4 regions of the Alkalihalobacillus sp. R86527 genome follow, and region 4 is predicted to be linked to each of the others. Evidence: riboswitches for the same ligand, from Rfam matches in the RefSeq annotation. Region 4 holds a riboswitch; each other region holds the start of a gene.
What was found. A riboswitch is a leader RNA that binds a small molecule or an ion and turns the genes downstream of it on or off. The one in region 4 is predicted to bind S-adenosylmethionine.
Positions count from the first base shown of each region.

Region 1: another riboswitch for S-adenosylmethionine. It lies ahead of SJY16_RS03215 (MetQ/NlpA family ABC transporter substrate-binding protein); the one in region 4 lies ahead of metK (methionine adenosyltransferase).
Region 2: another riboswitch for S-adenosylmethionine. It lies ahead of SJY16_RS19495 (acyl-CoA dehydrogenase family protein); the one in region 4 lies ahead of metK (methionine adenosyltransferase).
Region 3: another riboswitch for S-adenosylmethionine. It lies ahead of SJY16_RS08145 (Na+/H+ antiporter NhaC family protein); the one in region 4 lies ahead of metK (methionine adenosyltransferase).

Region 1 is NZ_JAXHBW010000001.1:624,889-629,384, forward strand. Features, by position in the region: gene SJY16_RS03210 (dihydroorotate dehydrogenase) at 1-1,702, shown strand, start outside; SAM riboswitch class I at 2,100-2,208, shown strand; gene SJY16_RS03215 (MetQ/NlpA family ABC transporter substrate-binding protein) at 2,383-3,189, shown strand; gene SJY16_RS03220 (methionine ABC transporter ATP-binding protein) at 3,211-4,245, shown strand; gene SJY16_RS03225 (methionine ABC transporter permease) at 4,235-4,496, shown strand, end outside.
Region 2 is NZ_JAXHBW010000001.1:3,727,941-3,732,436, reverse strand. Features, by position in the region: gene SJY16_RS19505 (polysaccharide deacetylase family protein) at 1-41, shown strand, start outside; gene ssuE (NADPH-dependent FMN reductase) at 87-617, opposite strand; gene SJY16_RS19495 (acyl-CoA dehydrogenase family protein) at 656-1,798, opposite strand; SAM riboswitch class I at 1,883-1,988, opposite strand; SAM riboswitch class I at 2,130-2,231, shown strand; gene SJY16_RS19490 (LLM class flavin-dependent oxidoreductase) at 2,315-3,703, shown strand; gene SJY16_RS19485 (methionine ABC transporter ATP-binding protein) at 3,700-4,496, shown strand, end outside.
Region 3 is NZ_JAXHBW010000001.1:1,594,280-1,598,775, reverse strand. Features, by position in the region: gene SJY16_RS08150 (hypothetical protein) at 1-148, shown strand, start outside; gene SJY16_RS08145 (Na+/H+ antiporter NhaC family protein) at 187-1,494, opposite strand; SAM riboswitch class I at 1,562-1,665, opposite strand; gene SJY16_RS08140 (alpha/beta fold hydrolase) at 1,763-2,602, opposite strand; gene SJY16_RS08135 (YolD-like family protein) at 2,697-3,026, opposite strand; gene SJY16_RS08130 (Y-family DNA polymerase) at 3,044-4,300, opposite strand.
Region 4 is NZ_JAXHBW010000001.1:1,081,108-1,085,603, forward strand. Features, by position in the region: gene pckA (phosphoenolpyruvate carboxykinase (ATP)) at 61-1,644, opposite strand; SAM riboswitch class I at 1,863-1,972, shown strand; gene metK (methionine adenosyltransferase) at 2,173-3,369, shown strand; gene SJY16_RS05475 (MSMEG_1061 family FMN-dependent PPOX-type flavoprotein) at 3,471-4,091, shown strand; gene SJY16_RS05480 (phosphatase PAP2 family protein) at 4,144-4,496, opposite strand, start outside.

The DNA.
Region 1 (4,496 bases), 460 kb from region 4:
AGAAACACTAGGTCATTTAAAACCTCCAAGCGATATAGGCTCGACAGTTGACGGAGTTAGATATTCAAGTCCTGTAGGGATTAGCACACGACTCGATCCTATTGGTAGTGGCGCGAAAAGTTTCTCATCACTTGGCATCAGCGTCATTGAAGCAGGACCAGTTTCTCATGCAAAAAATGAACAGAGAGATCCAGGTGTTAACAGAGAACAAGAAGAGATATGGTTCCCATTTCCAGAAAACACACAAACGGTTGAGGAGTGCAGTAAACAGATTGGTAACTTTGGTGGACCGGCGATTATAACTATTGATGTTCAATTGAAGGGTGAAGAAATCGTTGAGGTTATCAATCAACTGAGTGATGTAGCTGAATCGTTTGCTATAAGTATTCAGCAAGCTCAGGAGTTAAAGGATGTAACGCTGAAGAAGAACCCGAACCTCTACGTAATTCAGACACTGCCATCACTTTCTGTTGACCTACTCACCTTTCTATTACGATCAAAAGCAGTCGACGGTGTTGTTTTAGAACCAGTAAAGAGATCGAATAAGAACTATTTTACGGAGAAAAAAGGTGCAAACAAATCGCTCGTGGAAGCTGTTCAAACGATTCGGAAGAACGTTTCTCAAACTTGCACACTTATCACTAAGGGGGGTGTATCTGAACCTGGTCACGCAAAAGACCTTTTCAATAATGGTGTTTCCATCTGTTTATTAGAGGGAGGGTATGTATTTGCTGGTCCAGGTTTACCAAAACGCATCTGCGAACTTCTTTTACCAGATCGTTTAGAAGCTCAAAACCCTCAGGGAGCACGCTATGGTATGTGGTTTGGAATTACAATCTTATTCGCAGGAATACTTGCATTGTTATTTAGTATGACACGAATTATCCTTCCATATGATGAAGCCTTTTTAGGAATGACAAAAGCAGAAATTGCTGCAATCAATCCTCAAATTCTAGCGTTTATGGCACACGACAGGATGACGTTAGCAGGCACAATGATAAGTGGAGGAGTTCTTTACATACAATTAGCGAGGTATGGCTTAAGGAATAAAATTATGTGGGCGAATAGAAGCTTTCACATTGCTGCTATAACAGGTTTTATTGGGATATTTTCTTTTATAGGATATGGATATTTTGACTGGTTACATGGGTTGTTTTGGTTGTTGCTGTTACCTATGTATGTCCTATGTTATCGACATACTCGGCAATCAGTTGTTCATCCTGGGTCGATAAACGAAACGAACCATTATGCATGGAGAAAAGCAAATTATGGTCAATTACTATTTGTGGTTCTAGGTGTATTGATATCTGTGGGCGGACTTGTAATCATGTTTATCGGAATGACAGGTGTTTTTGTTCCAACAGATATCACTTTCTTATGCATGACCCCAGATACTATGCAAAACCTCAATGACCGACTTATTCCTGTTATCGCTCATGACCGGGCTGGCTTTGGAAGTGCACTCGTTAGTGTAGGTATCTTAGTGTTATTTATTTCATTATGGGGATTTCGAGAAGGTGAAAGCTGGGTTTGGAACACGCTGGCTGTAGGAGCACCACCTGCATTTCTAGCAGGCATCGTCACTCATTTTGTTATTGGATACACTTCGTTTTTTCATCTTCTTCCAGCATATCTACTGGTAGCCATCTATGTCTTAGGGCTATATTTCTCTTATCCATATTTAAAGAAGCGAGGTTCATAGGTAGTGTTTGATAGCAGTAGAAAAGACTCAATTTATTGAGTCTTTTCTACTGCTTTTTGCAAAGGAGCTAAATAGCCCCTTATACTTTTTCCCCATTCACAAAAGTCGCTTCAACCACATTCCTCGTATCAAAAGGATCACCGCTCCATATAACGAAATCCGCGTCCTTTCCTTCTTCTGTGCCAGCCTGCGCTTCGGATTTTCTCCAAAAGCTGCTTTCATTCCGGACGGTTCTCGAATGACCATTTGATCGGTTGGTTTGATGAACACCTTTAAGGTGAACAATCACAATTCGACAGAATGTGGGTGGTGACAGGTACCGATCAAAGTCCCCTTGACGCATGCTGGATAAGGTACTATACTGTTGAGAATAGTTAAACAATATGAATAATTCGAACTCTTATCAAGAGTGGCGTAGGGACTGGCCCATTGACGCCCGGCAACCATCTCAATTCGTGAGAAAGGTGCTAATTCCAGCAAACGAGCAATCGTTTGAGAGATGAGAGAGAGTTACATAATGGTGAAAAACACCCAACTCTCTCTGTCCAACAGGGAGAGTTTTTTTAGTTTATGGGTAGACAAAAGGAAGGGGAGTTTCAGCGTTCTAATGCAATCGTATGTTTTCGTAGTTTAGTGCAAAGACGCTTTAAATTAGTATAGAAAAGAAAGGGAGTAGGAGAATGAAGAAACTAACGCTATTATTAGGTGCACTATTATTAATTGTAGTAACAGGATGCTCTGGTAGTGCAGAGTCGGGTGAGTCAGATGAAGGTCCTTTGAAGGTTGGGGTTACAGCTGGACCTCATGAGGACATTATGAAGAAGGTAAAAGAAGTAGCTGAAGAAGATGGATTTGAGATCGATGTCGTGGCGTTTAATGATTACGTGATGCCGAATACAGCTCTTGATGAAGGTGAACTTGATGCGAATGTGTTTCAACACGAACCGTATTTAAATGATTTTGTTGATGAGCGTGGCATGGAATTAACAAAAGTTGCGACAACGATTAATTTTCCGATGGGGATTTATTCTGACCAATACGATGACCTGGATAAACTGAAGAAAGGCGACAAAGTAGGTCTGCCTAACCACTCTACTGGGGAACCCCGAGCGCTAATGTTATTTGAAAAGGCTGGCATTATTGAACTTAAAGAGGGTGTAGGGGTTGAAGCAACAATAAAAGATATTAAGAAAAATCCACTCGATCTAGAATTTGTTCCTCTTGAAGCTTCACAGATTCCAAGACAGCTAGGCGAGCTCGCTATTGCGGCGATCAACACAAACTACGCGATGGAAAGTGGACGAGTACCAACCGAGGATGCGCTTGAAATGGAACCAAAGGATTCTCCATGGGTGAACGTGATTGCAACCCAATCAGATGATAAAGATGATGAAAGAATCAAGAAGCTAGTGGAATATTACCATTCAGATGAGGTGAAGAAGTTTATTGAAGAAGAATTCAACGGTTCAGTCATAGCATCTTGGTAATGTCGTAAAGGAGAGAAGGAAATGATTCGATTAGAAAACATCACCAAAGCGTTTCAAACCGGAACGACTGTAACGAAAGCCTTGGATGGCGTAGATTTAAACGTTGAAAAAGGCAAGATTTATGGCGTGATCGGTTACAGTGGGGCTGGTAAAAGTACTCTTGTTAGAACGGTCAATTTATTAGAGCGACCAACGGAAGGCAAGGTGTACATTAATGATGAAGAGTTAACAGGTTTATCAGCAGGTAAGCTAAAGAAAACACGTCAGCGAATAGGTATGATCTTTCAATCATTCAATCTATTAAAAACGGGGACGGTTTATCAAAATATAGCCGTTCCTCTTAAGTTGACAGGTGTTCCAAGAAAGGAAATCGATTCGCGGGTAAAGAAGTATCTTAAAATCGTTGGACTTGAAGATAAGCGTGATACGTATCCCGGGCAGCTTTCTGGAGGTCAAAAGCAGAGAGTTGCGATTGCCCGCGCTCTTGCTCACGAGCCAGAAGTTCTTCTTTGTGATGAAGCAACTAGCGCACTTGATCCTGATACAACAGAATCGATTCTTTCTTTACTAGAGCAAATTAACAAGGAGTTTGGGATTACTATTCTTTTGATTACACATGAAATGCACGTCGTTCAGAAGATTTGTCATGAAGTAGCGGTGATGGAAAATGGGCGCGTCATTGAGCGTGGCCGCGTCGTTGATCTGTTTAGTAAACCGAAAACTTCTACTACGAAGCGGTTTGTTCAATCACTATTTCAAGATGACGTTCCAGAATCACTCGTGAAAAAGTTGGAAACTAGCGGCCAAATCGTAACGTTGTCCTTTGTCGGGGAGTCTTCCGGTAAACCAGCGCTCGCGCTTCTTAGTAAAAACTTTGATATCTATCCTTCTATTCTTGCAGGGAATATCACGCAGCTTAAAGACGAACCTTTCGGAAGGTTAGTCGTTCACCTTGAGGGCGAAAAGTCAGAAACGAGAAGAGCGGTTATGTTTTTAGAAGAGAAAGGCATCGTTGTTGAAGGATACGTTCAGGAGGTGAGTACACATGTCAGCTAAAGTATCAGAGTTTATCGATCTATGGGGAGCAGACATATGGAGTGCGATCATCGAGACATTCCAGATGGTCGGGATTTCTCTGTTCATTTCAGTGTTGATCGGTTTACCACTCGGTGTGCTGCTCGTTCTGACTAGGCCTGGTAAGGCGCTAGACAACAAAATGTCATTTCGATTATTAAATGCGGTCATCAACGTAATCAGGTCGATTCCGTTCATCATTCTCCTGTTTTTTATACTACCTTTCACAAAAT
Region 2 (4,496 bases), 2.6 Mb from region 4:
ATAAAACAAGTATCGTGCCATACTATGGGAAACTTAAATAAAGTAAGAGCTCAACTGATATGTTGAGCTCTTACTTTTTATTTTCCTTATTTCTTCAATTCTTCCACTAGCGTCTCCAAATTAACCCTCATCCGTTCCTTCGCTTCCTCATCCAACACATACATATTCCCCTCAACACGCTGAACGTGCTGGTCGATCACATACGCACCGCTAAGTAGATTCGTCGCTCCAAGTGAAGAGAGAACAGGCTTGAGGGCATAATCGATCGCGAGTAAATGCCCGAACGAACCACCAATCATCAATGGCAAAACAGCTTTTCCTTTCAAAGCTTTTTGTGGGAGAAGATCAAGATAGGTCTTCAATATCCCTGTATACGATGCCTTATAAACAGGGGTCAAAATAATCACAGCATCCGCTTTCTCTACTTTTTCATTTGCTTCTAAAATTTCAGGACTATTAAAGTTAGCGGTGATTAAATCGGTAGCGGGTAAGTCGATTACATTGATTGATTCATAGGAGATCGACTTCTCATCTAAATAACTTTCTGCATAATCTTTGATACCTTTCAATCTCGATTGCAGGGAATTTCCTCCGTAAATAAGTACAACGTTGCTCATCTTTTTTCACGCTCCTAAACTAGTGTTATAACACGTACTTAGTCATCAAACACGCTGTTTGCAAGACTATACACAATCGCATCGTCCGTCGGCGGGTTATGAAGCCCTGCTCGCACATTTCGAAAGTGCCGCTGTAATGGGTTGCTGGCAGAGAGACTTCTAGCACCGACCACACGCATCGCTAAGTCTACGACCCGGTTTGCGCTATTTGTTACGATATGCTTCACTGCTGCTAAATCAGACCCCATATTATGACGTTTATCAGGGTTTTCGCTCCATCGCTTTGCGACAGAGTAAAGAACTTCTCTCGCGTTGAATATCTCTAACTGCATTTCCCCAATCTTCCTACGTACTTCCGAGACATCTTTAATAGGTCCAGGAAGAGTGGAAGGAGAGAAGGAGGAGGCGAATTCTACCGTGTAGTCCATGGCTGACGTTGCGATGCCAAGGTACACTGCGGGAATCTGAAGATACCATCCTTTCGGGGATGCCTTGTGATTCTCCTCGATTACCAATAGATCTTCAGGTTTAACATGGACGTTATGTAGAACGAGATCATCACTCTTCGTACCTTTCATCGAGATACTATCCCACGTTTCCTCGACCTGAACACCTTTTAGCTTATGGTCGATCAGCAAATACCCTTTCTTACCGGTTTGGTCCACATCGGCGGTCACGATCGAATAATCCAGAGCCACCGCCATCGACGTAAACGATTTCCGTCCATTGATCAACCAGCCGTTTGTCGTTCTGGTAGCAGTCGTAAGAGGAATGCCTCCGCGTGAAGGACTGCCGGTCGCTTTTTCTGTTTGCGCGAGGTTTAAGAGTGCTTTTTCGTTTACGATCAACTCGCACACTTTAGAGAATACAGCTTCATCCCACGCTCTTAATTCAGCGATTTCTAATATGACGCCAAGCTGCCAGCCGAGCGATAGAGCCGTAGGACCATCACCTGATGCTAGCTGTTCTTGAACTTTCAAGAACTCGTACAGGTTAAGACCGTAGCCTCCGTATTCTTTTGGCACAGTGAGAGATAGAAAATTCTTCTCCTTTAAGTCTTCGAAATTCTCGTAAGGAAACCTTTCCTCTTCATCGTATTTGGCGGCTCTTGTTTTAAACCGTTCTACAAGTTCTTTGACGTCTTCTTCTAAGTTTGGCTGTTTTTCAGTTACGAGTGGCATCAGTATCCTCCTTTTTTTCTATACAAAAAAAGTCTACTTTCAGCTGAAAGTAGACTTAGGCTCTCCATGATTCGAACCATACAAGCTTCATCTTTCAGACAAAAAGTCTGCTGGAATGAGCACCTTGCTTAAGATAAGCGGTTGCTGCAGGATCGTTGGACCAGATTCCTCCCCTGACTCTAGATAAATGTATTAGCGCGTTAAAGAATAGAATAAAGACAAATTAATCCAATGTCAACAAGTAATTAGAAAAGAAATAATTTTTTGATATCTTGTTGACAGGTCATGAATCGGTGCTGTATATTCATCGTTAAATTCCATAAAACAAACTTTCTTATCAAGAGAGGTGGAGGGACTGGCCCTTTGAAGCCTCGGCAACAGACTCGCATGAGTACTGTGCCAATTCCAGCAAGCAATGCTTGAAGGATAAGAAAAGACAGTTGCTTTTTCAAGGCCTCTTCTTTTCTTATGAAGAGGCCTTTTTGCGTCTTAAAAAAAGAGTGGAGGTATGGAGAGATGAGTAAACAAATTATTTTAAATGCGTTTGACATGAACAGTTCGATGCACAATTCACACGGGCTATGGAAACATGCAGAGAGCAAGCGTCATCAGAGATACAAAGACTTAGACTACTGGATCGATCTTGCTAAGACGTTAGAGAAAGGGAAATTCGATGCGATTTTCTTTGCGGATGTTCTCGGTGTGTATGATGTTTATCAAAAAAGTAAAGATCCTTCGATTCGTGACGGGTTGCAAGTTCCAATCAACGATCCTGCTCTTCTTGTTCCAGCGATGGCAAGTGTCACGAATCATCTCTCATTCGCTGTAACGGTGAGTACGACATACGAAGCACCGTTTGGAAATGCCCGTAGGTTTTCGACGCTTGATCATCTAACGAAAGGGCGAGTTGCCTGGAATGTTGTGACGTCTTATTTACCGAATGCAGCACGTAACTTTGGTCTCGATAAGATGATTCGTCATGATGAACGGTATGATATCGCTCATGAGTATATGGACGTGTCCTACAAATTGTGGGAGAGCAGTTGGGAGGATGGAGCGGTTGTTGAAGATCATCAAACAGATACGCTTGTTGATCCATACAAAGTTCATGAAATCGATCATGAAGGTCACTATTTTAGTGTAGAAGGGCCTCATCTTAGTGAACCATCGCCACAACGAACGCCTGTCATCTATCAAGCTGGAACATCCGAGAAGGGACGCGAATTTGCTTCAAAGCATGCGGAGTGTGTTTTTGTTGGCGGTCCTACACCAGAGCGAATCCGGTATTATGCCGAGGATATTCGTGAGCGTGCCGTTAAGCATGGAAGAAATCCTGATAACGTAAAGATCTTCTCATTTTTAAGCGTAATTGTCGGTGAAACAACGGAGGAAGCTGAGCAGAAGTTTGAGGAATACAACAAAGTTTGGAGTGCTGACGCTGCCAAAGCACAATACGGCGCAAGTGGGTATGATGTAGCAGAATTTGAAGAAATGGACCCAGATGAACCGTTTGAATATAAGAAAACAACAGAAGGTGGTCAGTATAAAGCAGCGACGTTGACGAAGGATGCCCCGAAGAAGCTGACCGTTAGAGAAGTGTTAAATCGTTTTGAATCGATCGACCGAAATAGTGTGATCGTCGGCAATCCTGCTGAGGTAGCAGATGCGATCCAGTTTCAATTCGAAGCTTCAGGGGTGGATGGATTTAATTTAAATCATCTTGTATCACCAGGAGATTTAGAGGCGTTCGTAGAGTTAGTTGTTCCAGAATTACAGAAACGCGGGTTATATAAAGAGGAGTATGAAGAAGGCACCCTTCGTGAAAAACTGTTCGACGGAGAAGCGAGACTGCCAGATGATCATCCAGGGAAAGCCTATGCTTTTCGTAAGGAAGTCGTACGATGATTGAACTAAAAGATATTACGAAAGAGTACGGGAATAAAGAGAAGATTGTCGCTGTCGATAACGTGTCACTTAACGTTAGCCAGGGAGAAATCTTTGGGATCGTTGGGTATAGCGGTGCAGGGAAGAGTACGCTCCTTCGTTTTATAAATGTGTTGGAAAGACCTACAACAGGATCCGTTCATGTCGATGATGTCGATTTACTTTCGCTATCGAGTAAAGACCTTCGAAAAGCAAGGCAATCGATCGGCATGATATTTCAAGGGTTCTATTTGGTTACTTCAAAAACCGTCTATGAGAATGTAGCATTCGCGCTTCTGGCTGCCGGTGTGAGTAAAAAACAAATTGAGGAAAAGGTGGATCATTTGTTGAGTGTGGTGGAGCTCACTGATCAGAAAAGGAAATACCCATCACAATTGAGCGGTGGACAAAAACAGAGGGTGAGTATTGCTCGAGCGTTAGCAAACGATCCGAAGGTGTTGCTTTGCGATGAAGCGACGTCCGCACTTGATCCAAATACGACGAAATCCATTCTTTCATTGCTGAAGGATATCAATAAGAAGCTAGGAATAACGATCGTGATCATTACTCATGAAATGGAAGTGGTGAAGGAAATCTGTCATCGGTGTGCGGTGATGCGAGAAGGGAGAGTGGTTGAATCTGGTACGACGTTCGATATCTTTTCTAATCCAAAAGATGAATTAACAAAGACATTCATCCAAAACGTGCTTGAATTTCGTCTTCCAGATTCGTTGATGGAACAAGTCCAAGGCAAGCTTGTTAAACTCATGTTTCT
Region 3 (4,496 bases), 510 kb from region 4:
AAGCAATTTGCACAATCTACTTTGCCTGGAAAATTCCACAAGTGAAGAAACCGCTAACCTTATCATCGATTTATTGGACTCATTGATTGAATTTCTATATATACTCCCTCAAAAAATCGTTCATCTTCAAAAGCAAATTGAAGAATAAAGAAACCAGGCCTGTCATAGACGACGGCCTGGTTTCTTTTAATGTTCTACTGTGGACTCTTTTCGAAATGAAGGATAATTTATACCAATCGCAATGATACCCGCTACTGCCGTTAGGATTGGATAAATCGAATAAGGGATGAGTGCTAATGGCGAAATCGAGGCTAAGCCGGCTGCTGCTAGCAACTGTGCTCCATATGGCAACATTCCTTGAACACTTCCAGAAAAGATATCAAGTATACTTGCAGACTTCCTAGCATCAACATGATATTTCTCTGATATATTCTTTGCAAGTGGTCCCCCCATAATGATAGATATCGTGTTATTTGCCGTTGATAAATCAAGAATCGTTGCAAGTCCAGCAATACCGAACTCTGCTCCTTTTCGTGATTTCACTCGATTAAGGATTTTATCAAGAACGTACTGAACGCCTCCATTGTATCGGATTACTTCAATCATTCCCCCAATAATCAGCGCAATCATAGCAAGGTCTTCCATTCCTTTAATCCCATCAGTAACGGTAGATACTAGGCCGTTCAGACCAAAAGTACCGTTAAATAAGCCTACCGCCCCTGCAAACAACGTTCCACTAACGAGTACAATAAGCACATTGATTCCTACAATGGCTGCTATTAATACCCCAATGTAAGGTAACACGGTGATTAAATCAAATGATTTCCCGCCGTCTAGTGATGCCTTTTCTCCCATTGTTAAAAATCCATAAATGATAGCAGTAATAATGGCAGCCGGCAGGACGATGAAAAAGTTCACTTTAAATTTATCTTTCATCTTTGTATTTTGTGTTCGGACAGCTGCAATTGTCGTATCCGATATCATGGAAAGGTTATCTCCAAACATTGCACCACCGATAACGGCAGATAAAGTAAGAGCTACCGAAATACCCGTTTGCTCTGCAATCCCGATTCCAATTGGCGCTAACGCTACAATTGTCCCCATCGAGGTCCCCATTGATATCGATATAAAACACCCGATCAAAAACAAGCCAACAACGAGAAGACTTGCAGGTAATAGAGAGATACCCAGATTTACAATCGAATCTACAGCCCCTATTTTTTTCGCTGTTTCAGCAAAGGCTCCTGCTAATAGAAAGACAAGGATCATTAAGATGATATTAGAGTTTCCTGCTCCTCGACAAAAAACTTCTACTTTCTTCATAAAGCTTTCTTTTCGATTCATTGAGAGCGCAACTCCTGCAGCAATCAATGAGGCAAGCACAACTGGCATGCTATAAAAATCTTTCGTTACAACTGCTGTCCCAATAAAAAGCAAAATAAATATACCAAGCGGGATCAGCGCGAAGCCATTCCCTTTTATTTCTTTTTCCATTACACTTACTCCTTATTAGTTAATTTGTAGCAATCAAAAAAGCCCACTTCAAGAGAAGAGGGCTCTACTCTTATCTCTCAAGATTTCTCTTGCTGGAAGCAGCACCTTTCTGATTGTCAGAGGTTGCTGAAGCTTCTCAGGGCCAGTTCCCTCCGCTTCTCTTGATAAGAACTATTCGATTATTAGTGTTATGAAGTTTATCACGCATTATTCTTCTTCGTCAATAATAAAGTCGAATCGTGTCATTTATCGACTCGCTACAAGTGAGCTACCTTTGAATAAAGGTATGGATGTCGCTTAAAATGGAATGCGGTTGCTCTTCAGGAAGTAAATGACCTGTCTTTTCATACACGATCAACTCAGAATTCGGAAGATCCTCCGCTAATCGTTTGCCAATTTGCAACGGTACAACTCTATCGTGTTCCCCCCATATCAATAAACTCGGGGTTTTGATGTTTCTTAACTCTTCTTGAGAAAGGTCTCCTTCTCTATCTCGAATCATGCGTACAAGCGAGCGGAAAATACCCTCATTAAAGAAAGGCTGAACATACCCGTCTACCATTTCTTCATCGATTAAATCAGGATCGTACACACAATTCATGAGATTTCCCTTCGCTCCTTTACGCGAAAGCCATCGTTTTAAATACATTGAGAAAAAAGGCAAATAAGATGAATATACGAGACTCTGTTTGGCCTTTTCAAGATAGCCTGAACTACAAAGTAGTATATTTTTCTTAATAAGGTTCTCATTTAAGCCTGATGCTCTCAGTGCCACTTGCCCCCCCATCGAATGACCGATCATAATCGTTTCTTCAACACTTAACCGTTCAAGTAGTTCGATTACTACTTCTGCGAAGTTTTGATAAGAATGAACAAAACGACTGGATTTTTCACTTCTTCCAAATGGCGGAAGATCAATGGCTACAACAGTGTAGTACTTTGAAAGCAAGGGGATAAGCTTTCGATAACTGAACGTTGAGGACAAAAACCCATGCAATAACGTTAATACAGGACGATCGGAAGTAACTTCATTCTTATGATACTCATAATGAATATCGATCCCTTTAATATTTTCTTTATAATGTTTGAGGTTCTGAGCAGCTAGCATCTCACACTTCACTCCGTATAATAGTTTGTACGTATTTTACCCCTTTTCGCTAAGGAAAAACGTTTTCTATTTTGGAGAGTGTTACCAGCCACCGCTACTCTTCTCCTACATGCACGAGATTTTCGAAAGAGATGGTTTGTCTCTTCTCACTCATATCAACAATTCGTAATTCCATATTAAGCTGGTCTATATAATGAACATATCCTTTCACTACGTTTGTCATACCTTTTTGGAAGTAGTGAAAAGTAAGAGACCGATGAAACTCCATCGCTTCACATATAATATCGTTCATTTCCTCGATTTTCTGTTCATCGAGCTCAGGTTTTTGGCTTTTTCGGTCTTCTTCCTTCCATTCTCTCAGCTCTTTAACATGCTCTGGCAACATCATTGATGTCCACTTGATATTTCCTCGATCACGAATCACCTAAGCTCAACCCCTTCCTATGCTTTGTGACCTCCGACAAGTTTACTTCGATGCAATGCTGTACCAGCCTTTGTGTAGGAAACAGCTCGAAGCAAAGCATCAGAACCATACTTCTCTCTTATAGAATCCATGACATAGCCAAGGTCTCGTTGCTTTGGTCGTTTCATATTGAAAAGGTCAAGCTGCACTTCTTCATCTTCACAAATATTTGAAAGGGCAATTGATATTTTCCGCACCGTTTTCCCTCCATAAAACTCCTGAAAGAGCTGCAAACAGACGTCGTAAATTTCAAGTGTGATCGAAGTTGGACTGTCGATACTTCTCGACCTATGAAAGCCTCCACCTCCTTCGTCTTTACTATAGCCAATCCCAAGACTAATCGTACGCCCCGCTTTTCCAGCTCTTCTCGCGCGCCTCGCTACCTCTTCACTCATTTCTAAGATCACGTGTTTGACTTCTTTTTGTTCATGATAATCTCTAAGTAGAATCTGACTTTTACCAAAGCTGATTTGCCCTTGCATAATCGGAGCCCCAATTTCAGAAAGATCCACTCCCCAGGCGTGATGATAAAGCTGGTTGCCCATCACCCCGAATTTCTGTTCAAGAAGATGCAAAGGGTATTTTGCCAGTTGCTCGACATTCATAATGCCCATTCGATTTAGCGTGCGCTCAAGGCGCGGTCCAATTCCCCACATTTTACTAAGGGGAGAGATGGACCAAACCTTCTCAGGAATATCCGCATACGTCCACTCAGCAACTCCATACTTCTTCGCCTCTAAATCAAGACAGAGCTTTGCCAGCAACATGTTGGGCCCAATTCCAATCGCACAAGGTAGACCAAATGTTTCACTGATCTCTGCCCTAATCTTATTAGCTGCCTCAAAACGCCCTCCCCAGAGACGTTCCGTTCCATCAATTTGCAGAAAAGATTCGTCCACGCTATACGTGTGAATACATTCTTTTGGAACGTAGCGATGAAAGAGCCTTGTAATCTCCATCGATTGCTTTAAATAGGAGGACATCCTTGCATTTACGATATGAATCCGAGAATCATTCGGAATTTCAAAAAGCCTATTTCCTGTTCGTATATTAAAGTCTCTTTTCAATGCGGGTGAAGCCGCTAAAACCACACTACCTTGACGTTCTGTATCACCCACTACAGCAAGATAGCATGTTAATGGATCTAACCCCATCTCAACTGCCGAGCAGCTCGCATAAAAGCTTTTCATATCGACACACAAAATGGTTTTCTTTTGAAACGTTGAATAATCCATCCCCACCACTCCTTTCAAGTCCTGAATAAGAACACTAGTTCTATATATCTATACCCGTATTTTACCCGAATATACGTTCGTATATCAATAAGTACTTTCTTCCAACGCGTAAAATTCGCTAGAAATTATGTTGAGAAGTCATTTCCACATTTTTCAAAAGAAAAAGTGGCTCTCAATAAAAAAAGAGCAACTAGAT
Region 4 (4,496 bases):
AAAAATAAATCAACGTAACAGGAAGCATAGAAAAAAGCACCCATATAGGGTGCTTTTCATTTAGATATTTGGACCTGCGTTTTTAATTTCATCTGAAACATTTGCGAATTTCTCGAAATTTTTAACGAACTGTGTTGCAAGTTCTTTCGCTTTCTCATCGTACTTTTCTTTGTCTGCCCACGTTTGTTTTGGTTGAAGAACTTCTGCAGGTACGCCTGGGCAATGTGCAGGGATGTGTAGACCGAAGATAGGATCTTTCTTCGTTTCAACACTGTCTAGTTCTCCATTCAGAGCAGCTTGAACCATCGCGCGAGTATAAGAAAGCTTCATACGTTCACCTTCGCCATAGCTACCGCCTGACCATCCAGTATTCACTAAGAAGACCTCGACATCGTGTTCCATGATTTTCTCTCCGAGCATCTCAGCATAACGATAAGCAGGAAGAGGTAGGAACGGTGCACCGAAACAAGTGGAGAACGTTGCTTGTGGAGACGTTACTCCTCTTTCAGTTCCTGCTAACTTACTTGTATAGCCGGATAGGAAATGGAACATTGCTTGTTCTTTTGTTAATTTACTGATTGGAGGTAACACTCCAAAAGCATCAGCAGTTAAAAAGATAATCGTGTTTGGATGACCTGCAACACTTGGGATCGCTATATTAGGAATTGCATCGATTGGATATGCAGCACGCGTATTTTCAGTTAAACTTGTATTATCATAATCAGGAACTCTCGATTTATTGTCTACTGCGACATTCTCAAGAACGGTTCCGAATCGGATAGCATCCCAAATTTGAGGCTCTTTCTCACGAGATAAATTAATACATTTGGCATAGCAACCACCTTCGATGTTGAAGACACCGTTCATTGACCAGCCATGTTCATCGTCACCAATTAAGCGACGGTTAGCATCTGCTGAAAGCGTGGTCTTACCCGTACCTGAAAGTCCAAAGAAGAGAGCGACATCGCCTTCTTTTCCAACATTTGCTGAGCAATGCATAGATAAGATGTTTCTTTCAGGAAGTAAGTAATTCATAACAGTGAAGATCGATTTCTTAATCTCACCAGCATACTCAGTTCCTCCGATTAAGACCGTACGTTTTTCAAAGGAAATAATGATAAACGTTTCAGAGTTCGTGCCGTCTTTATCAGGATCTGCTTGAAAACCTGGTGCAGAAATTACAGTGAATTCAGCATCATGTCCCTTTAGTTCTGTTTCATTTGGTCGAATAAATAATTGGTGTGCAAACAAATTGTGCCAAGCATATTCGTTGATAACCTGGATGGGTAGTCTTGCTGATTGGTCAGCTCCTGCAAATCCTTTAAATACATAAAGGTCTTTTTTCTCTCCCAGGTAATCCAGAACTTTAGTGTAAAGGCTTTCAAAATGTTCTGAAGAAATAGACTGGTTCGTTTCCCAGTTAATTTTGTCTTTAACGGATTCTTCACGGACAATGAACTTGTCCTTTGGAGAACGCCCGGTATATTTTCCTGTTTCAACACGAAGAGCGCCAGTGGATGTTAATGTCCCCTCTTTCATCGAAAGCGAACGTTCAACCAGTTCTGAGACTGATAAATTTACATGAGGAGTATTCTTATTTAAAATGGCATCCAAAAGTGGTGAAGAGAAGGAAGCTGTTTTCATATGTTAAACCCATCCTTTATCATAAAATTTCATTCAAGATCCTTACTGAACTTGTTTAACTCAAAAATAGTATAACACATTCATTCAATTATTCTATACTAATCTATGGATTTTTTACTTAAATAGTGAAAAAAAGGTGGTTACCTATCCTAATTAGGGCTTGTGTCTTTGGATTGACAGAGTAAGCGAACTGCGATATTATATTTCGAGAATGGATACTCTTATCCCGAGTAAGCGGAGGGACAGGCCCTATGAAGCTCAGCAACCAACTCCTCAATATTGGATTAAGGTGCTAACCTGCAAGACTAGCTGTCTTGAAAGATAAGAGGCGAAAGGCAAGAGATATCAGCTCCTTTCCCTTTATGATGAAGGAAAGGGCTTTTTTAATGTCGTTTTTGGGGAACGAAAGCGTAATATAACCGATTAAAATTGAATTCGATGTCTCGTTTCGACAACAATATTAGGGAAATGAGTACCGTATCCATTACACTATATTAAATAGGAATGAATCCTTAAGGAGGTACTTGAGTGAGTAATCGTCGTTTGTTTACTTCTGAATCAGTAACTGAGGGGCATCCAGATAAAATATCAGATCAAATTTCTGATGCAATTCTGGATGATATTCTAGCGCACGACCCTAATGCGCGTGTTGCCTGTGAAACTACAGTCACAACTGGACTTGTATTAGTATCCGGAGAGATCACAACATCTCACTATGTAGATATTCCGAAAGTAGTCCGTGAAACGATTCAATCGATCGGGTATACACGTGCTAAATATGGTTTTGACGCTGAGACTTGTGCAGTGCTTTCATCGATTGATGAGCAATCTGCAGATATTGCTGCTGGTGTTAACGTGGCTCTTGAATCACGTGATGGTCACATGTCTGACGATGAAATTGATGAAATCGGCGCTGGTGACCAAGGTTTGATGTTTGGATATGCTTGTAATGAGACTCCAGAACTCATGCCTCTTCCAATTTCTTTAGCTCATAAGTTAGCTCGTCGCTTAAGTGAAGTAAGGAAAGATGAAATTCTACCTTATCTTCGACCAGATGGGAAAACACAGGTTACAGTAGAGTATGACGAAGAAGGTAAACCGGTACGTATTGATACGATTGTAGTATCTACACAGCACCATCCAGAGATTTCGCTTGAACAAATTCAGAGAAATATTAAAGAACACGTCGTTAAACCTGTTGTTTCACCTGATTTAATCGATGAAAACACCAAGTACTTTATCAATCCGACAGGGCGCTTTGTAATTGGTGGACCACAAGGTGACGCAGGATTGACTGGTCGTAAAATCATCGTTGATACTTACGGTGGTTATGCACGTCACGGTGGTGGTGCATTCTCAGGTAAGGATGCAACGAAGGTTGACCGCTCTGCAGCCTATGCGGCACGTTATGTAGCTAAGAATATTGTAGCAGCAAAACTTGCTGATCGTTGTGAAGTACAGTTGGCTTATGCTATTGGTGTAGCTCAACCTGTATCCATCTCAATCGATACGTTCGGAACGGGGACAGTATCTGAAGAGAAACTAGTCCAGGTTGTACGTGATAACTTTGATCTACGTCCAGCTGGAATCATTAAGATGTTAGACTTACGACGCCCAATCTACAAGCAAACTGCTGCTTACGGCCACTTTGGACGTACAGACATCGAGTTGCCTTGGGAGTATACTGATCGAGCAGAAGCCCTCAAACAAGGTGCTAATCAATAAGATAGAGAGAAGCCTTTATGGCTTCTTTTTTTTGTAGCATTTTTGAAAGACATATAATGGTAAGATTACTATAAAAGCAATAGTAAAAGGAGTGGACTAGCTTGTCTGATGTTTTTTTGGAGAAAGTTCAAACAGTTGAGGAATTACAATCACTTGGAGGAAAGCCAGGGAAATTGGCTGCAAACAAAGTAATCCCCTTTCTAGATGAGAATTGTGAGCTATTTATTTCTCATTCGCCTTTCTTAACAATTGCTACGTCAGCTCAAGACGGAAGCGATGTTTCGCCAAGAGGAGACCAACCTGGGTTTGTGAAAGTAATTGATCAAAGGCATCTTCTAATCCCAGAGCGCCCGGGCAACAAAAGGATGGACTCACTCAAAAACATATTAGAAAATCCCTATGTAGGTTTGTTGTTCATTGTTCCTGGAAGGGATGAAACCCTTAGAATCAATGGCAAAGCATGTATCGTAAAAGATCAATCCCTTCTAGAGGGTTGTGAGGCTTTTGGAAAAGTTCCCGTATTGGGTATAGGGGTAGAAGTGATGGAATGCTTTATTCACTGTGGAAAAGCTCTAAAACGCTCACATCTCTTTGAACAAGAATACTGGCCTTCTAACGAAAAGTTACCAAGTGCTGCAAAGATGCTTGCAGACCATGCGAAACTGGAAAGTGAATCTGTTAGCAAATCGCTAAAAGAAAGTTATACGCAACGCTTGTATTGAATTTTATGGATGGAACAGAAAGATCTTCATGATCATCCCTATAAATTCCAAATTATGTTATACACATAGCTGACACAAAAGCACTTCCTAGCCCCAGTAAAGCGCCGACAAGTACATCTGATGGATAGTGATGACCAAGGTAAATACGTGAAATTGCAACGATTGAGGCAACCGCTAGGAGCGGAACCGCGAGGGGATGTACGAATAATAGATAAGGCACGACCACAGAAAAAATGGCGGTTGTATGACCTGATGGAAAGGAATGATCCTTCAGGGGATAAACGAGCATTTTGGTTTCAGGTATTGCAAGGTAAGGTCTGTTCCTTGGGTAGAGCTTCTTAATAAAATGAACTGGAAGGTGGCTTAAAGAGAGTGCGACTGCACTTTGAATAGCTAATGTTTTGA